2 regions of the Chryseobacterium sp. CBTAP 102 genome follow, and region 2 is predicted to be linked to the other one. Evidence: riboswitches for the same ligand, from Rfam matches in the RefSeq annotation. Region 2 holds a riboswitch; the other holds the start of a gene.
What was found. A riboswitch is a leader RNA that binds a small molecule or an ion and turns the genes downstream of it on or off. The one in region 2 is predicted to bind thiamine pyrophosphate.
Positions count from the first base shown of each region.

Region 1: it holds a riboswitch for thiamine pyrophosphate, as region 2 does, so the genes downstream of both, pnuC (nicotinamide riboside transporter PnuC) here and C8D70_RS13635 (TonB-dependent receptor) in region 2, are expected to answer to the same signal.

Region 1 is NZ_QICX01000001.1:209,777-214,213, reverse strand. Features, by position in the region: tRNA gene C8D70_RS00945 (tRNA-Ala) at 1-59, shown strand, start outside; gene C8D70_RS00940 (NAD(+)--rifampin ADP-ribosyltransferase) at 150-365, shown strand; gene C8D70_RS00935 (hypothetical protein) at 382-1,413, opposite strand; gene pnuC (nicotinamide riboside transporter PnuC) at 1,403-1,996, opposite strand; TPP riboswitch at 2,022-2,130, opposite strand; gene C8D70_RS00925 (alpha-ketoglutarate-dependent dioxygenase AlkB family protein) at 2,221-2,832, opposite strand; gene C8D70_RS00920 (TonB-dependent receptor) at 3,210-4,437, shown strand, end outside.
Region 2 is NZ_QICX01000009.1:97,677-102,113, reverse strand. Features, by position in the region: gene C8D70_RS13640 (hypothetical protein) at 1-55, opposite strand, end outside; gene C8D70_RS13635 (TonB-dependent receptor) at 235-2,352, opposite strand; TPP riboswitch at 2,457-2,548, opposite strand; gene C8D70_RS13630 (WG repeat-containing protein) at 2,750-3,520, opposite strand; gene C8D70_RS13625 (bifunctional aconitate hydratase 2/2-methylisocitrate dehydratase) at 3,808-4,437, shown strand, end outside.

The sequences.
Region 1 (4,437 bases), on a different contig from region 2:
TTGGCTAGCGCGTTTGACTGGCAGTCAAAAGGTCACGGGTTCGAATCCCGTATTCTCCACAAAAGAGCTGTAACACATTGAATTACAGCTCTTTTTTTTATCAAAGTTTGTTTTTTTAAATTCTACAATTCCAATAGTATAAAAAAAGCATAGAGTTTATCTCTTTTAATCCTGTGATCAAGCTTTGTCTGCAAGGGATGAACTTTGAAGAGAAAGAAATATCTGTAAAGCTGCTTATTGCAGAACCAAAAGAAAATTTCGAAAATCATCCCAATGTTACAGATAAAAAATTTCCTGGAAACCCAAGGCAGTCTTATCGTTCTCAGGTGCCTTTGAAAATGACCAGAGAAATCACCCGACTTTAGCAGAAATATTCACTGCTCAGAAAGAAAAATCAAGAGCATCAGCAGAAGGTCTGAAATTGGAATGCATTGCCGCTGTAAAATAGTCACAGAACACCTGATAAACTGCAGAATAAGGATCTGTAGCACGGATTCCAAGCTGTGTATAAGCAGTAAGGATATGATGGGATAATTTGTGGACCAGCTCTACCCCATATTCATGAATCTCGTTTTGTTTATCCTCTGAAATTTCTTTCTGATCATCAAGTATATTTTCTACTTCTCTGGCAATATATAATACTTTATCCAAATTCTTTTCAACAGATTCTGCAAAATTTTTGAAATTGATCCCAGGACGAATACATTCTGCTTCTTCAATAAAATGAGAAGCCATTCCCAGATAATTGACCAATAGCGTCAGATCCGCAAAAACCCGAAAAGGAATACTGTCCAGAATATCATTCGTGAAAAAAGTATCATAAACAAAACTGTAATCTTCGCTTACAATGACATTTTCAATGGTGAACGAATAGGTTCCGCTGGCTTTCATCCCCATAGACTTCCAGTTGGGGATAATCTGAGCCTGCTCCTTTGGGACAATGAATGAGTGAATAATCTCCTTACCGTCTTTATCCATTATAGGTTTCCCGTTTTCCGTAACCTTGGCATTTAATGTAAAATGGGTCAGATGAGGTGCTCCTGTTGCAAAATTCCATAAACCGTTTATCAAATAGTTGCCGTTATCTTTTTTTTCTGCAGTTCCGCCAATCATTCCGCTTCCGCCAAAGCAGGTTTCAAAATGGGTAAAGAGTAACTGAGCTACTTCTGGTTTGATATTTCTGGAAAAATAATTCGCTCCTGCACAAAGCGTCAGCATCCAGCCGAAACTTCCATCGGTTTCAGCCCAGCCAAATAATGCTTTAAGTCCTTCTTCAAAACGATAGCCGAGTCCTCCATATTTTTTGGGAATCCATATTTTAAGTAATCCTTCCTCATGAATATATTGTATTACCTCATCAGAAATTAGAGAAGCTCCATGAAGTTCGTGTCTGATCTCTTTACTACTCAGCATTGGCTTTGGATTTAATAATTTTCTGCCATTCTATATATCCGGAAATTGCTACTAAAAATAAAAACGACGTTAAAACAGCATATAGATATAATTCTTTATGAATCATCAAAGGGATGGAAATGATATTACTGACATTCAGTATCACCCAGTTTTCAATTTTTCTTCTTGCCATGAGCCACATTCCTGCCCAGGCAAAAGCACTCACCAGAGAATCCCAAACAGGAACATCCGAATCGGTAAAATAAGTAAGAAAAGACCAGAATAAGATAAACGTTCCCAGAACAATTCCTCCTGTAATCCATTTTTCTGTGGTGGTGGTAATGGAGATTTCCATTTCGGATTTCTGTTTCCCGAATTTCCAGTACAGCCATCCGTACATACTCATAATCAGATAATAAAGATTTAAGGTAAATTCAGCATAAAGCTTTGAAGTAAGCATCACATACAGCGTAAGCAGAATGCCTGCAATTCCGAAAAGATAGTTGTTGACATTGTTTTTACGGGCCAGTAAAACCTGAATGACTGAAAATAAGACTCCAAACCATTCCGGTAAGGTAATTTGTTTTAAAATGTCCTGCATCATATTAATTATTAGAAATCAAATGATGAGATGATAAATAATCAATCCCTACACCGGCATTATCCGGATCAGGTGTGGAAGTATATTCCTGGGTATCATCTCAGCCACTTTTATCTGTAGCACCCCATTGTTGGGGCAAAGGTGCAGTTTTTTTGTGGAAAAAGAAAGGACTTCAGTCTTTTTATTTTGAAATGGAATATCCTAACTCATCCATTACAATAAGTATTTTATTCTTTACAAACTAACCGGAATGTAAGATTAATACGCTCCTTCATAGAGATTACAGACTTAGCAATCCTATGTTCCCAGTTTTCCTGAAGATCTCCTTTCATAATCAATAATGAACCGTGAGGAAGCGGCAGGCTGTATTTACTCTGATGATGGTCTTTTTTCCTGAAATCAAAGTTTCTGGTGTGCCCTAAACTTACTGATGCAATCACAGGACGTTTTCCGTATCTGCTTTCTTTATCTCTGTGCCAGGCAACAGAATCATTATGATCTCTGTAAAGATTCAGCAATACAGAATTGAACTTATAACCGAATGTTTCTTCTATCCTTTCTTTTAAAGAAAAAAGTTCAGGAGTCCAGAGGTTATTGTCTACTTCACCATTTCCTGATGGATAATCCGTTTTAGGATCACCATACCAGGCTGTTAAGCGTGGTGTAAGAACTGTTTTATCATACATTTTCTGAGTACGCTGTTTCCAGGGTACTGTTTCAAGCAGATGGTTTTTAAGATCATCCGCTTCATCCTGATTCAGAAAATGCGCTTTGTATTCCAGAAGCTCTTTCGGAAATTCATATAAATCTTCTGAATGGAACAAACTGAGCTGAGTCATTTTTTATTTATTTAAATAAAAGAAAGGCTTATGTTATTTGAGTAAATAATTTTGATACAAATAATATCTGCAAATATATAAATAATGATACAAAATAAATCAAACTCTAAATATCATTAGAAAAAAATACTTTCTGGTAGACTTTCAGATGAATTGCATCATTATTTTTATTCGTTAAAAACAATACTCTTTTTTGCATAATTCACTTTTATAACAAATTGTAAATTAAAGATCTGAAATAATTAATATGCTCAAAAAAATCAGTAATAATGCATTATACACATACAATAGGAAATCACTTCGTTAAGATTTAATACTTAATTCAAAAATAATTATTCATCTTTGCAGCCTTAAATTCAAAAACGCTAGTTTATTTCATGAGCATTATTTTTAAAAAGCGACTAATTATAGCGCTTGTATTACCTACGGCAGCCTTATATTATGGGCAGAGTACGAAGGATTCTTTAGAGAAATCTAAATCTATTGATGAGGTGATGTTGGTGGGTAGAAACCTTTCCCAAACAGCCAAAGAAAGAAAAACTCCTGTTGCAGTTTCCAATATTAAGGCAGCAGAAATTCAGGAAAAACTGGGAAACAGAGAATTTCCTGAAATTATGAAGTCTACCCCATCCGTTTACGTTACCAAAGTAGGTGGAGGATTCGGAGACAGCAGAATTAACATGAGAGGCTTTGACGGGGCAAATATTGCAGTGATTATCAACGGGCAGCCGGTGAATGACATGCAGGGAGGTACGGTGTATTGGTCAAACTGGACAGGATTGGCTGATATTGCAAGCAATATTCAGATCCAGAGAGGTTTGGGAGCTTCTAAATTTGTTGTTCCTTCTGTAGGAGGAACCATCAATATTGTAACCAAAGCTACGGATTCTGAGCAGAAAGCAATGATTAAAGGAGAAGTTGGTAATGACAACTACTCCAGAATATCTGCAATGTATTCTTCCGGTTTAAAAAACAAATGGGGAACAACCGTATTACTTTCCCGGTGGCAAGGTGACGGATACATCAATGGAACAAAAGGAGAAGGTTACTCATGGTTTTTCTCTACAGGGTTTAAGCCTAATGAAAAGCATGCGTTCAATTTAATCGCTACCGGAGCACCACAGGTACATGATACGAGAAGATCTTCAGCAACCGGAGCAAACGTAGCAACGCTGCAACAGTTTGAAACCTACGGAAGAAGATACAATCCTCAAACAGGAATGCTGAATGGCTCTCAATTCAATTTAGCACCTAACTTCTATCATAAGCCTATTGCATCCCTGAACTGGGACTGGACGATGAATGACAATCTGAAGTTATCTACCGTTCTTTATGGCTCATGGGGACGTGGCGGCGGAGGAACAGGACTTAATGGTTCTATCAAAAATGCAGCCGGACAAACCATGAACTTCATGAATTATGGCGCTGGCGGAGATGGTACCATCAACTGGGATATGATTTATCGTTATAACAGAGGCGGTATGGTAACCGATTATAATGGAAATAACTTCCAGAAATCTACCTTTACAGCACCTGCTGGCTCTCCTGGTGATTATAACGGACAGTATGTATCTACCCTTAACGGAACCAGCGGTATCGTGAGAA
Region 2 (4,437 bases):
CTGTGGCAGTTCCAAATTGTTTTAAGTATTCTAAAATATATGCTGAAATATTCATTTGGCAGCAAATTTATAACTTTTTCGGGACTTTTTGTAATATTTAACGGATATAAAAAAGACTGCCGGAGCAGTCTTTTAATTATTCTGTATTAAAACAGATATACCGTTGTTCAAACTGCTTTTTTTAAGCTTAAAAAGATCAAATCTGCTAAAAAGCAAAAAAGATATATTGGTCAATTATTGAATTTTCCAGCTCACACCAAACATAAAATTGGTTCCTGCCTGCGAAAAATAGTAAGGCTGTCCTTCATAAACAGAACCATTGTTGACGTATTTTTTGTTGAACAGGTTATTCACCAGTAGCTTTAATGCAATTTCGTTGTTAGCAATTTTAAATTGGTACTGCGCATTGAAATCTGTCAGGAAATAATCTTTAAGCTGCAGATTGGCATCCTCTGTGTTATCCAGATATTGTTTTCCAACATACTGATTCATTAAAGCAAACTGGAAATTTTTGGCAGGATTGAATCTCAGGCTTAGATTGGCAATTACATTCGGAGAAAATGAAATCTGGGTATTTCCAAGACTTTTAGGCACATCACCATTCTGAATATTAAAATCCTGATTTCTGTTCTGGCTTAATGTCACATTACCGGAAACTTCCCATTGTTTGGATAGTTTTGCCAAAGCCCCTATCTCAATCCCTCTTCTGTAGCTCTTCCCTGAGTTGGTTCTGATAAATGCTCCTACGTTATTCAATTCTCCATTCAAAACCAATTGATTCACATAATACATATAATAAACATTCGCTGTCAACGAAACAATTCCGAACTGTTTTTCAAAACCGGCTTCAATGTCATGAAGTTTTTCAGCTTTCACATCATTATTGGCCATCAGATCATCTCTGTTAGGTTCACGGTGAGCATGAGCGTATGAAAGAAATATTTTACCACCGTCAATTCTGTAATTCATACCGGCTTTTGGATTAAAGAACAGCCAGTTTTTACTTAAATCTGCTCCTTCATCATCACCAGCCATCAGAATTTTTGTATTGTAGTTTATTTTTCTAAGCTGCAAATCACCAAAGAATTCAAAATTATCCACTCTTAATAAAGCTTTTGCAAAACCCGACACTTCATTCTTTATTGAACGGTTTCTGTAATATTCGCTTTCGGCAATCTGTGGAAAAAACACACCGGTAACATTTCCATAGTGTCTTCCGTAATATTGATTCACAACAGCACCAAAGTTCAGATCCAGATTTTCAAATTTTCCGTACAATGTAGAAACCATTCCGTAGAAATCGTTATTCAGCCATTTTTTTCTGATAAAATCGGAATATTTTATGGTTTGTCCCCCTTCTGTTATATTGGGAAGGTTATATCTTGAAAAAGGATCTCCCTGCTTGTAGTTTTCATAATATCCTTTTCCTTTTGTATAGTGGAACGTGGTTTCCAGATTCCAGCGGTCACTGAATTTCTGTTCCCAAAGCAACTGATAATGATTCTGTCTGTAGTTATCCGTTTCATTATCATAGAAACTTACAATATTCTCCCAATTGGCATCATAGATCGCTCCGGAAATATTGAATTTCGGATCGGTTTCCCAGGTTTTACGGTCAATACCGTTCCATGCCTGATAGGTTTTCTCTTTTCCGCCAAAAGCCATTAAACGCAGCTTCGTATTTCCTTCTTCAAATAAAGCAGTGAAATTATAAGAATGCAAATTGGATGAAGCCCTGTCTATATAACCATCAGAGTGAATATGGGTATATCTTCCCATTACGGAAAGACGGTTTTTCCAGAACTTCCCCGAGCCTATTTCAGCTGAATATTTATAGGTATTAAATGATCCGTAGCTGTCGTCTGTTTTAAAATAAAACTTCTCTTCCGGATCTTTAGAAAGTACATTAATACTGGCTCCGAAGGCAGAAACCCCGTTATTGGAAGTTCCTACTCCTCTTTGGATAACAATCTGTGATGCAGAGCTTGTTAAATCCGGAACGTTGACAAAAAAGGTTCCCTGGCTTTCAGAATCGTTGTATGGAACACCATTCATCATAACATTGATGGCACTTCCCGAAACACCACGGATTCTGAAACCGGTATATCCTACTCCATTTCCGGCATCAGAAGTAGAAATAATGGAGGTTTGGTTTTTCAAAAGAATAGGAAGATCCTGTCCCAGATTTTTACTGTCCAGATCTTTCTGTACATTAATGATTTCCTTTGCTACCGGCAGCCTTTTGGTAAAGCTGACGGCTTCAATTTCCCTGACCTTTAATGAATCTTTATTCTGAGCCTGTATAAAAGCTGCAGCTCCTACCGTAAGCCCTAAAAAAAATAATCCTTTCATTCTATAAATCTTTAACATTTAATGAATAAAAGGGGTGATTACGAGATAATTGATAAATAGCAAATGATAATGAATGTTTATCGATCATTTATCGCTAATCATCTATCAATTATTTAAATGGTTCCCTAAACAGCATTACCTGTTCCAGGTTCATTGGGTATAATCTCAGCTTGTTAAAGCACCCCTTTATTTCAGCCGCAAAATTACAAAAAATATATGAATTGGAATTCGGGTTTCGAGGTACAGGATATTGGGTTACGAGATGCAAGATTCGGGGTCTTAGGTTACGAAGGGCATGGATGGCTACAGGAGGAAAGACACTATGGAAAATAGGAGTTATCAAATGAATCATTCATCATTCATCATTCATCATTCATCATTCATCATTAATAATTATTTAGTAAGTTTTATTGTTAGCGTCGATATAGTAGTAATTCGAGCCGTCTTTTGTCACTTCAAACATCTTCCCGAGTTTCCAGCTGAAATTTCGTTTAATATTGGAATATTCAAACGGAATGATAATCCTGTTATTAACATCAATGATTCCGAATTTATCATTATTGGAAGCTACAATCATTGGATTAGCGACATCATCACCTTCAAGAATGAACAGATACTGATATTGAGGATAGATCTGAAATTGTCTGTAATCTGCTGCATTTACAAATTTTGATTTTTCAATGATTCCGTAAAAACCATTGAGGATGTAAGCCTGAAATAGCTGTTGCTTATATTCTTCGAATTTACATTTTCCAAAATCGGTTTCTTTGAACTGATATACTCTCTTCCCAGACTGATCTATACGGTAAGAAATCATATTTTTCTCTACCGTGGCATAGTCTTTTGTTCCAAATTTTCTCACTTTTTCATTAGGTGAATTCAGAAGATTGCAGTCTTCATAAAAAAATACGGCAATATGATATTCCGGCTGAATAATAAATTTCCCGTTCTGATTGACATACCCGAACTGATCTCCTTTCTTCTTGGGAATCAAAACAGGAAGTTCTTTATTAATCACTACAAGATCAGCATTAGGTTTGCTGGCTGAAAGTGTTTTTTTAATGGTAGTTTTCGTTCCTTTTTTCGTGGGATCTTTCTTCACAGATTGGGTCTGTGAGAAAACGAAAATCGAAATGAAAACACATAAAACATTCAGGATATTTTTCATATTCTCCATTTGGGTACAAAAATACGACCAAAAATAGATATTATAAAAATCATATTTATAAACAATCTAAATAATTTAATTCTTATAAAATTGTAAAATTTCGTAATTTTGGAAACATTTTGAATTGTTTGATAATTTTAAAAAACTTTTGAAAAAGTGTAGATTATGCTGACTTTATTCGGTTAATGTTGCATCAAAATGCGAGAACTCAAAATGTCATTAATTGTATTTATACACACCGGTAAAGAAAAAGCAGGCCTGCCTTTAATTTTGAAAGACCTTCTATTATGAGTATTTATAAGGATTACATCAAAGAGATTGAAGAAAGAAAAACCCAGGGGCTTCATCCAAAGCCAATTGATAGTGCTGAATTACTAAGCGAAATCATTACGCAAATTAAAGATTCAGGTAATGCTGACCGGACAGATTCTCTTCAATTTTTCATTTATAACACGCTACCCGGAACAACAAGTGCAGCGGGAGTAAAAGCCAAATTTTTAAAAGAAATTATTCTGGGTGAATCCGTAGTAGAAGAAATTCCCCCGGCTTTCGCCTTTGAACTATTGTCTCATATGAAAGGCGGACCTTCCATTGAGGTGCTGCTGGACCTTGCTTTAGGTAGTGATGCAGCTATTGCTCAAGAAGCTGCCAATGTTCTTAAAACTCAGGTTTTCCTTTATGAAGCAGATACTAACCGTCTGAAAGAAGCATTCAACAGCGGTAACGAAATTGCAAAAGAAATCATTGAAAGCTACGCTAAAGCTGAATTCTTCACTAAACTTCCTGAAGTGGCTGAAGAAATCAAAGTAGTTACCTATATCGCTGGTGAAGGAGACATCTCTACAGATTTACTTTCTCCGGGTAACCAGGCTCACTCAAGATCAGACCGCGAACTTCACGGTAAATGTATGATCACT